2 regions of the Terribacillus sp. 7520-G genome follow, and region 2 is predicted to be linked to the other one. Evidence: riboswitches for the same ligand, from Rfam matches in the RefSeq annotation. Region 2 holds a riboswitch; the other holds the start of a gene.
What was found. Region 2 has a riboswitch for S-adenosylmethionine ahead of CHH53_RS04440 (LLM class flavin-dependent oxidoreductase). Riboswitches for the same ligand answer to the same signal wherever they lie in the genome.
Positions count from the first base shown of each region.

Region 1 (5,061 bases), on a different contig from region 2:
AACGATGAAGCGCAGTTTTTCCCATTGCTCTTCTTCTGTCAATTTGTTGCCGTGATGCGTGGAAGCAAAACCGCATTGGGGACTGAGACAGATTTGATCAAGCGGGATATATTTCGTCGCTTCTTTAATCCGGTTGATCACTGCTTCCTTATCCTCCAATTCCCCGAACTTGGAAGTCACCACGCCCAATACGACTCTTGGACCATCTTTTGGAATATACTTCAGTGGTTCGAATGTTCCGGATCGTTCGTCATCGTATTCCAGGAAGAAACCATCCACCTTCTCTTTTGCCAATAAGTCCTGGGCAATCAAATCATAGCTGCCTCCGAACATATACGTGGAGCGGTAATTTCCGCGACAGAGATGCGTTGTCACGGTAAGATCCTCCGGCTTTCCTTCCAACACACCATTGATGACACGGCGTGCCAGATCGATCAAGAATTCACGGGAGTGCTCCCCATCGAATTTCGTATCAGGAGAAGATAATGTGGCAATATACACATCATCGAGCTGCAAATAGCGTACACCTGCGTCATAGAATGCCTGGATGGCATCTCTGTATGCCTGGATGACATCAGCTGCGAAGTCCTCGATATCCGGATAAATCGAATGATCTCGAATATCTGTATGGAAGAGCTGATTCGGACTTGGAATCGTCTGTTTGGCTACTGCCCTGCCAGCGACGATATCTTGGAATACTTTATAATCCTCAAGGAATGGATGATCTGGATTGAACGATACTTTGCCTGTATTTTTTATGTTATAGCGTTCTGTTTCCTCGCCCTTGAACAGATAACCTGTCTCCGGGACATACCCCGTGATTCCATTAAGGTGTTCGAGAAAATCAGTGTGCCAGAATCTTCTCCGGAATTCCCCGTCCGTCACCAGTTCCAGTCCGACTTCAATCTGTTTGTCGACAATTCTTTTGATTTCCGATGTCTCGATTTCCCGCAGCTCTTGTTTGGTGATTTGTCCATTGTTGAATTGCTGTCTTGCTTTGTGCAGTACATCGGGACGAAGCAAGCTCCCTACGTGATCTGCTCTGAATGGTGCCGTTTTTGTCTTGATTGTCATGTTCATCTCTCCCATTTTAATTTTTCACTATCTCTGTTGATCGCCCAGCAGCCTCCAAAGCCTGGTGCAGATCCCCGATAAGATCTTCTGCATGCTCCAAACCGACAGATAAACGCAAGAGGCCATCTGTGATGCCGCGTTTTCTCCGCTCATCCTCCGGCATGGCCGCATGCGACATCGCAGCAGGATACGAGAGGATGGATTCCACCGCGCCAAGACTGACGGCGAAAACCGGAATGCGAAGCTGTTCAACGAATACCTTCGCATGCTCCCTGCTCGGCAGGATGAAAGATAATACCGCTCCGTTCCCGCTGGCTTGCCCGGTATGTATATCGCGGCCTTTATGGGTTGGCAAACCCGGGTAGAAGACATCTTCCACAAGCGGATGCTCCAGCAAGTAGGATGCTATCCTTCCCGCTGTCTCCGTCGACTGACGCAGCCTTGCTCCCAGCGTCTTGATGCCTTGGAGCAGCAAATAGCTATCCTGGGCACCAAGGATGGCCCCGAATGTATTCTGGATGAAGGCAAGCCGCTCTCCCAGATCGTTGTCCCTGGTGATCAGGAGCCCGGCGATGATATCGCTATGCCCGGAAAGGAACTTGGTCGCACTATGGATGGCTACATCCACACCGAGTGAAAGCGGCTGCTGATACAATGGCGTCAAAAACGTATTATCCAAAAAAGTCAAGCACCCATTCTGCTTGGCCAACCGTACAACCGCACGGATATCCGTCACCTTCAAACGAGGATTGGAGGGTGATTCCAGATAAATGACCTTCGTGTTTGGCTGGATGGCCGCTTCAACCGCATCCAGATCGGTTAGATCCACAAAGGAATGGCTGATCTGGAACTTAGGAAGGATCTCTGTCACAAAACGGTACGTACCGCCATACACATCTTCGGTCACTACCACATGATCGCCCGCAGACAGCAGCATGAATGCAGAAGATATCGCTGCCATGCCCGATGAAAAAGCGAAAGCACATGTCCCTCCCTCAAGTTCTGCCGCCTTTTGCTCGAGCGCTTCCCGTGTCGGATTGCCGGAACGGCTATAGTCGAACGGACCGAAAGCATCGAAGCCTTCCTGATGGTAAGTGGAGGAAAGATAAATCGGCACGTTCACCGCACCTGTCCGCTGTTCCTTATGCCGGCCTTGGATACACGCCGTTTCCAAATGCTGTTCGCTCATAAGATGACCTCCTGATCCACTCTTTGGAATGCTTGCTGCAAATCTCCGATCAAATCATCCGCTTCTTCGATCCCGACCGAGAAACGGAGCAGCCGATCGCATATTCCCCTGGCTTCCCTTTCTTCAAGAGGGATATCGGCATGGGTCTGTGTCGTTGGATATGTAATGAAACTCTCCACTCCGCCAAGGCTTTCTGCAAATGTAATGGTCTTCAGGCTGCGCAGGAACGGATCGACCCATTTACTGTCCTTGACCCGGAAAGAAAGCATGCCGCCCTTGCCTGCGTATAGGACATCCTCCACCTTTGGCTGCTCTTTCAAATATGCCGCGATGCGCTTGGCATTGGTTTGATGCTGCCGCATTCGGAGCGGCAGCGTCTTCAAGCCACGGATGAGAAGCCAGGAATCGAGCGGGGATAACACGGCACCGATGCCGTTATGGAGTACAGACAGGCGCTCTGACAGCTCTACGCCCTTACTCACGACCAGTCCAGCCAGTACATCATTATGTCCGCCGATATATTTCGTCGCACTATGGATGACGATATCTGCCCCATGTGTAATTGGCTGCTGGAGATAAGGCGTCAGGAATGTATTGTCGACAATCAGCAACAGACCGTGTGCTTTCGCCAGTTGCGCATATGCATCCATATCGATTTCCTGCATCAGTGGATTTGTAGGTGTCTCCAGGAAGATCGCTTTTGTCTCATCCGTAATCATCGCTGCTGTTTCTCCCACTGTCCGAAATGGAGCGTAAATCGGCGTCACTCCGTATGATTCCGAATAGAAATCGAACAGTCGATAGGTGCCGCCATAAATATCCTCCGGCACGAGCAGGGAGTCTCCGGATCGGAAAAGTGATAATACGAGTTGGATCGCTGCCATGCCCGAGCTGCAGGCAAAAGCCCGGTCACCTTTTTCAAGCTTTGCGAATCCTTCCTCCAGAACAGCCCGAGTCGGGTTCTTCGTCCGGGTATAATCATAACCAGTCGATTCCCCGATTCCGCCATGTGCATAAGCAGTGGAAAGATAAACCGGCGGATTGACAGCACCTGTCACTTCATCACTTCGGTTTCCTATCTGTACAAATGTTGTCTCTAAGCTACTTCCCATATCGATTCTCACCCTTCTATATAAAAAAAAGAACCTTCTCCCCAAAAAGGAAGAAGGTCCAGTCATAACCGAATCAGCTTCTTATCTTTAAGGCGGATACCTTTTGGAATTAGCACCGTGTCTGGACAGACTGGTTGCTGAGACATCATAGGGCCAATTCCCTCCGTCTCTCTTGATAAGAAAAATCACTATTCATTTTTTATATTATAGCCATGTTAACATACAGGAAAATCCAGTCAAGATATTTTTGATAATTTTCCATCAAATACAATTATTTCTGTTGATTTTTTTAGGCAAAGCCGTTTTTGATGGCAGTCAAAGTAAAAAAATAGGATTGACACCCAGTACTTTTCGGTCTATCCTTTTCCTTACAACTGATATTTCTTATCCAGATTGGTGGAGGGAATGGCCCTAAGAAACCAAAGCAACAGGCTGCAAGCCGCAGTACTGTGCTAATTCCAGGTGTTTGACACTGAAGATAAGAAGAGCGGAAGCTTGAAAAATGGCCCTCTTCTTGTGGAAGGGGCCTTTTTTTAAGACAAAATCCGATTAATTTCATTGGAGATATCAAGATTATTACAGGAGGCTATAGGATGGAGACCACAAAGCAGACCCTTGCGGAGGTACATAAGGAATTGGAACAGGATTTCGCAGAAGTCGTCGAATGGAGACGATATCTGCATCAGCATCCTGAATTGAGTTTTCAAGAGACAGAAACAGCCCGTTTCATCGCTGATAAGCTGCACAGCTTCGGATATGAGGATATCCAGACAAATATCGGCGGCTACGGCATTGTCGCAGCGCTGTCAGGGAAAGAGACTGGGCCGACGATTGCCCTCAGGGCTGATTTCGATGCCCTGCCGATAGAGGACGAGAAAGAAACAGCCTATCGCTCCCAGATACCTGGTGTGATGCATGCTTGCGGGCATGACGGTCATACGGCTGCACTGCTCGGGACTGCCAAAGCATTGATCAAGCATAAGGACAGCCTGAAAGGCAAAGTCGTCTTCCTGTTCCAGCCTGCTGAGGAAGTACCGCCCGGCGGTGCCAAGGCGATGATTGAAGATGGAGCACTCGACGGCGTCGATTATGTCTACGGCGCACATCTTAACTCTGCTGCCCCTGTCGGGAAAATCGGTGTCGGCGAAGGATTCAAAATGGCCGCAGTGGATAAATTTTCGATCACCATCCAAGGAAAAGGGGGGCATGGCGCCGCTCCTCAGGAAGCTGTCGATCCAATCGTCATCGGCAGTGATATCGTAAGCGCCTTGCAGAAGATTGTCAGCCGCAGAGTCAGCCCGCTGGAATCCGCGGTTGTGACACTGGGTGTCTTCCAGTCCGGCAATGCGTTCAATGTCATTCCGGATACAGCCAAATTGGAAGGCACGGTCCGGACATTCAATGCCGACATCCGCAAGCAGGTCAGACAGCAGATAGAAGCAATCGTTTCGGGGATCACGAGCGGATTCGGCGCAACCTATTCCATCGATTACCTGCACGGCTATCCTGCGCTTTATAATCATCCTGAGGAGACTGCTCTTTTGCAGAGGCTGTTCTCCGAGCAATTCGGCGAAGAACAGGTAATAGAGCTTGAAACCGGGATGGGAGCGGAAGATTTCGCTTATTACCTGCAGGAAAAACCCGGCAGCTTTTTTAAAGTTGGCTCCCGCAACGAGGATACAGGCA
Region 1 is NZ_NQFP01000042.1:32,193-37,253, forward strand. Features, by position in the region: gene CHH53_RS14355 (5-methyltetrahydropteroyltriglutamate--homocysteine S-methyltransferase) at 1-1,074, opposite strand, end outside; gene CHH53_RS14360 (aminotransferase class I/II-fold pyridoxal phosphate-dependent enzyme) at 1,091-2,263, opposite strand; gene CHH53_RS14365 (methionine biosynthesis PLP-dependent protein) at 2,260-3,375, opposite strand; SAM riboswitch class I at 3,454-3,557, opposite strand; SAM riboswitch class I at 3,757-3,860, shown strand; gene CHH53_RS14370 (M20 family metallopeptidase) at 3,969-5,061, shown strand, end outside.
Region 1: it holds a riboswitch for S-adenosylmethionine, as region 2 does, so the genes downstream of both, CHH53_RS14365 (methionine biosynthesis PLP-dependent protein) here and CHH53_RS04440 (LLM class flavin-dependent oxidoreductase) in region 2, are expected to answer to the same signal.

Region 2 (5,061 bases):
TGCGCATGCGCCCGTGCTCGATTATGAAATTGCTCATGCAGAGCCGGATATCCTTGTGACATTAGGGAAAATAGGCTGGGAAAGGGTAACCGGTTCGAAAGAGAAAATAACGGAAGCTGCCGGAAAGCTAGTAGAACAACCCATTCAGCAATTAAAAAGCTTGGGGGAGGATTCCTTCATTTTTTCGGAGAAAATATATCGTATATTCCCGACATATCATCCTGCATCTGTGTTTTATAATCCAGGATTGCGGCCGGTGATCGAGGAGCATGCATATAAGATTCGCGAGCTTTTGCATAGATAAGGAGAGGGAGCATGGAGAACATCCGTGGCAAAGTCTTGGATTTGAGCTGAATAGTCAAGACCCTGACAAAGCAGCAAGTTTCTACGCCAATGTTTTCGCTGGAAGATCGGGACGCCGAATTGGGGCTATCATGAGGTGAAGACGGATGGAGGAATCGATGGCGGCATCCGTAAGGGACCGCATGATTTTCCGCATGGAACCAGAATTCAGATTGAATTGGAGGATTTGGATAAAGCTATCCAAGCGGCCAAAGCAGAAGGGCAATTGTCGTTCTGGTTCTTTCTATCTTGCTTATTTGGACGACCCGGCCGGAATCGGCATTGGATTGGTACAGTCTGGCTCCAATGATCAGAAACAGCAGCTTAAGCGATAAAATTCTCCATTTTCAAGCTGTCCTTCCATAAAAAAAAACAGGCGTATCAGCTGACTGATACGCCTGTTTTTATTTTGCTGCTTTTTGCAGTTTTGTAATCATTTGCAAGGCACGGCCTGTACCGATTGCAACGGATTCCAATGGGTTCGGAGCCAGGTGCACGGGTACGGAAATTTCAGAAGCAAGCCACTGCTGCATGCCTTTGAGCAATGCTCCTCCTCCAGTCAAGATGACACCATGGTCAACGATATCCCCGCTTAGTTCCGGCGGGCAATCTTCCAATGTCATGCGGATTGTCTCCAGGATCTGTTCCAATGATTCCTTCAGTGCCACCTGTACTTCCTTAGAGGAAATCCCGACAGTTTTAGGCAGTCCAGTTACCATATCGCGGCCGCGGACATCCATCATCAGCTCGTCGTGCTCGATCAAAGCATGACCGATCTCCATCTTGATTTGTTCTGCAGTTCTTTCCCCGATCAAGATGTTGTAGTGCTTGCGGATATATTGGACAATTTCTTCATCCATGGAATCCCCGCCGATACGCACGGAACGGCAGGATACCACGCCGCCGAAAGAGATGATGCCAACTTCGCTTGTACCGCCGCCGATATCGACGATCACATTGGCCACTGGCTCATCAACAGGAAGGTCCGCTCCAATAGCTGCGGCAATCGGTTCTTCAATCAAATGAACATTTTTGGCACCATAGGATTTGACTGCGTTATGTATGGCGCGTCTTTCAACGGAAGTACTGCCGGACGGTGTGCAGACAACAATGGTAGGCTTGCGAAGGGAAGCGCCCATCACCTTGCTTACTTTTTTCAGAATTTCTTTCAATAATTGAGCTGTTACGTCATAGTCAGCGATTACGCCATCTTTCAATGGACGGATCGGTACGATATTCTGGGGAGTCTTACCGACCATTTCCTTTGCCTCGGCTCCAACCGCCACAACATTTTTTGTTTCCAAATCGATCGCTACGACGGAAGGTTCATTCAATACGATTCCTTTTTGTTTTGTATACACAAGTATATTTGCAGTGCCAAGGTCTATTCCGATTTCAGGATTAGCAAACATTATATTTCCTCCAATGATGACATATTTCTACTATATTCATTCTCCCCCGATATTTACTTTATGGGGGTGGATGCGTCAAAGAGCCGAAAAGCTCCTAATTTCGACATAGTTCATTCTATCACCTGGTATAGAGGTGTTAAAGAGATACCTTTATCCTAATTTGGCAGATTAAACTAATAAGTTTAGGAAGATAGTATTATATGAAGAGACAAACGCAAAGTCAATTTACAGATAGATTACAAATAATGAGGGATTGTTACAAAAACTAGGAAGGAAAAAAGGTGTCAATCCTGATTTTCATCCAATATATAGCAGGGTGGCTGTTTATTGCTAGTTTCAAAGCAAGATGAGCGGGTGCGATTTCGCATAGGAACCGACTTTTAGCATGAGACTTCGGGAAGGAGAGCCAATTGGAAAATCCAGGCTGCAATATTACATAAAAACGCATGCTATGATGTTGCTGCATCAAGAAAACACATACATCCCGAAAGGAGCAACATCATGTTCAAGAAAGTATTAGTAACAACACTATCCACAGCTATCCTGGCAGGAGGCGCTTTGGCAGGCACAGCAAACGCTGCACCGGCACAGCCAACTAAAGAAGAAGTTCAAGTGCACGTAGCACATGTAGTGAAAAGCGGATCTTTCTCTTCTATCGAAGATTTGAATAAATGGGTGAATGATTATCTATCAGCTTATAACATTCACATCGATGTTGATAGCTTGCTAGCGAAATACAATGTTCAACAGCCAGCACAACAAGAAACAGCACAGACTCCTGTACAAGCTCAACCTAAGCAGGAGGAAGCAAAAGCACCTGCTTCTAATAAAGAAGAGCAAAAAGCTGCTCCGCAAAAAGAAGAAAAAGCTGAAGAGCAAGCAACTGAACAAAAAGCACAAGCTCCAGCACAAAAACAAGAAACTGCTTCTGACAGCAAGCAGACAGAAGACAAGCAAGCTGCAGAAGGGCTGAGCGCATTTGAACAGCAAGTAGTGGACTTGACTAACCAAGAGCGTGAAAAAGCTGGTCTCAAGCCATTGAAAGCAGATGCTGAGCTAAGCAAAGTAGCACGCGCTAAATCCCAGGACATGGCTGACAATGGTTACTTCGACCACAACAGCCCGACTTACGGTTCTCCATTCGACATGATGAAATCTTTCGGTATCTCCTATCAGACTGCAGGTGAAAACATCGCCCAAGGTCAAAAGACTCCGGAAGAAGTTGTGGAAGCTTGGATGAACAGCCAAGGTCACCGTGAAAACATCCTTAACCCTGATTATACAAACATCGGTGTAGGGTACGTGGAAAACGGTAACTATTGGACACAGCAATTCATTGGTAAATAATTCAGATTATTGTATAATGAAAAGCAACCGATGCGGAATCGGTTGCTTTTTTGATTTTTGGGAGGGATTGTATGGATCTGATTTCGCTGCTTGCCGAAGAACGGATCAAGAAGGCGGAAGAAAGTGGAGAATTCCGCAACCTTCCCGGTGCAGGGAAACCTCTGGAACTGGAGGATTTATCCGGCGTACCAGAGGATATGCGGATGAGCTATAAGATCCTGAAGAATGCCGGCTATGTCCCGCCCGAAATGGAGCTGCAAAAAGAGATTGTGGCCTTACGTGATTTACTGCGTGTTTGTACGGATGATTCAGAGCGGGCGGCTTATCGGAAACGGATCAGCGAAAAGGAGATTCAATACGAAGCATTGCTGCAAAAGCTCAAGAAGCATTCGCCAAGCACCTTGGGTCAATACCGGGAACAAATCGAGCGCAATTTAACATAATCAAATAGTATTTTCTTATCAAGAGAGGTGGAGGGACTGGCCCTTGGAAGCCTCGGCAACAGGCAATGATGCACTGTGCCAATTCCAGCAGACGATGGTCTGACAGATAAGAGGAGCTTTTCGCCTTGGATAAGGAGCCTCTTCTGTAAAACGGAAGAGGCTTTTTTACATATTTTAAAGGAGTGAGAGATAATGACGAAACAAATCATCCTGCAAGCTTTCGATATGACTGCAGCTATGCACAATTCCCACGGCTTATGGAAGCATCCCGAGAGCAGAAGGCATCGCGAGTATAAGTCGCTTGACTACTGGATCGGGCATGCGCGCCTGCTGGAAAAAGGCAAGTTCGATGCGGTGTTCTTCGCTGATGTACTCGGCGTTTATGATGTCTATGGCGGGGATGAAAAGGCTGCTTTGCGCGACGGAGTCCAAGTGCCGCTGAATGACCCTGCCTTTGCCATCCCGGCAATGGCAGCTGTGTCGGAGAACCTTTCCTTCGCTGTCACGGTCAGTACATCCTACGAGCAGCCATTCCATAATGCGCGTAAATTCTCGACTCTCGACCACTTGACCAAGGGGCGTGTCGCTTGGAATATCGTTACATCCTACTTACCGAATGCGGCCCGGAATTTCGGGCTGGAAAAAATGGTCAAGCATGATGAACGTTACCGGATAGCAGAGGAATTCCTGGAGGTTTCTTATAAGCTGCTTGAAGACAGCTGGGAAGAGGATGCGGTTGTTTCAGATCCGGAAAGAGGCGTTCTGGTGGACCCGGATAAGGTACATCGCATCAAGCACAAGGGGAAATACTTCTCCGTTGAAGGGCCTCATGTCAGTGAGCCATCCCCGCAGCGTACGCCAGTGCTTTACCAAGCGGGAACCTCTGAAAAAGGGCGCGATTTCGCAGCCAGGCATGCTGAATGTGTGTTTGTCGGCGGACCGACACCGGAAAAAATCAACTACTATATCGAGGATATCAAAACGCGTGCAGAAGCATACGGCAGAAGCCGTGATGAAATCAAAGCATTCACTTTCCTGAATGTAGTCGTTGCTGAAACGGAAGAGGAAGCATATGCGAAATATGAAGAAATCAAGAAATATTGGAGTGCAGATGCAGCAAAGGCCCAGTATGGTGGATCGACTGGTTATGACTTGGCATCCTATGAAGATGAGGATGAACTGTTCACGTACAAGCATACGGAACAAGGGCAATCACGAGCTGCATATTTGACCAAGGACGCTGCCAGGCCATTCACGGTCAAAGAGATACAAGAGAAATTCAGCAAACCAGCTGAAATGGAGATCATCATCGGCAGCCCTGAACAGGTGGCCGACAGGATCGAGGACTTTTTTGTGAGGAGCGGAGTGGATGGCTTTAACCTGACCCATTATATTACGCCGAGGGACTTGGAGGACTTCGTCGAATTGGTTGTGCCAATCCTGCAAGAGCGGGGATTGTATAAAAAGGACTATGCAGGAGGTACATTCCGGGAGAAATTATTCGGACATCCGCATCT
Region 2 is NZ_NQFP01000010.1:54,802-59,862, reverse strand. Features, by position in the region: gene CHH53_RS04465 (uracil-DNA glycosylase) at 1-304, shown strand, start outside; gene CHH53_RS17875 (hypothetical protein) at 440-652, shown strand; gene mreBH (rod-share determining protein MreBH) at 747-1,754, opposite strand; gene CHH53_RS04450 (CAP domain-containing protein) at 2,256-3,101, shown strand; gene CHH53_RS04445 (DnaJ family domain-containing protein) at 3,173-3,544, shown strand; SAM riboswitch class I at 3,557-3,657, shown strand; gene CHH53_RS04440 (LLM class flavin-dependent oxidoreductase) at 3,737-5,061, shown strand, end outside.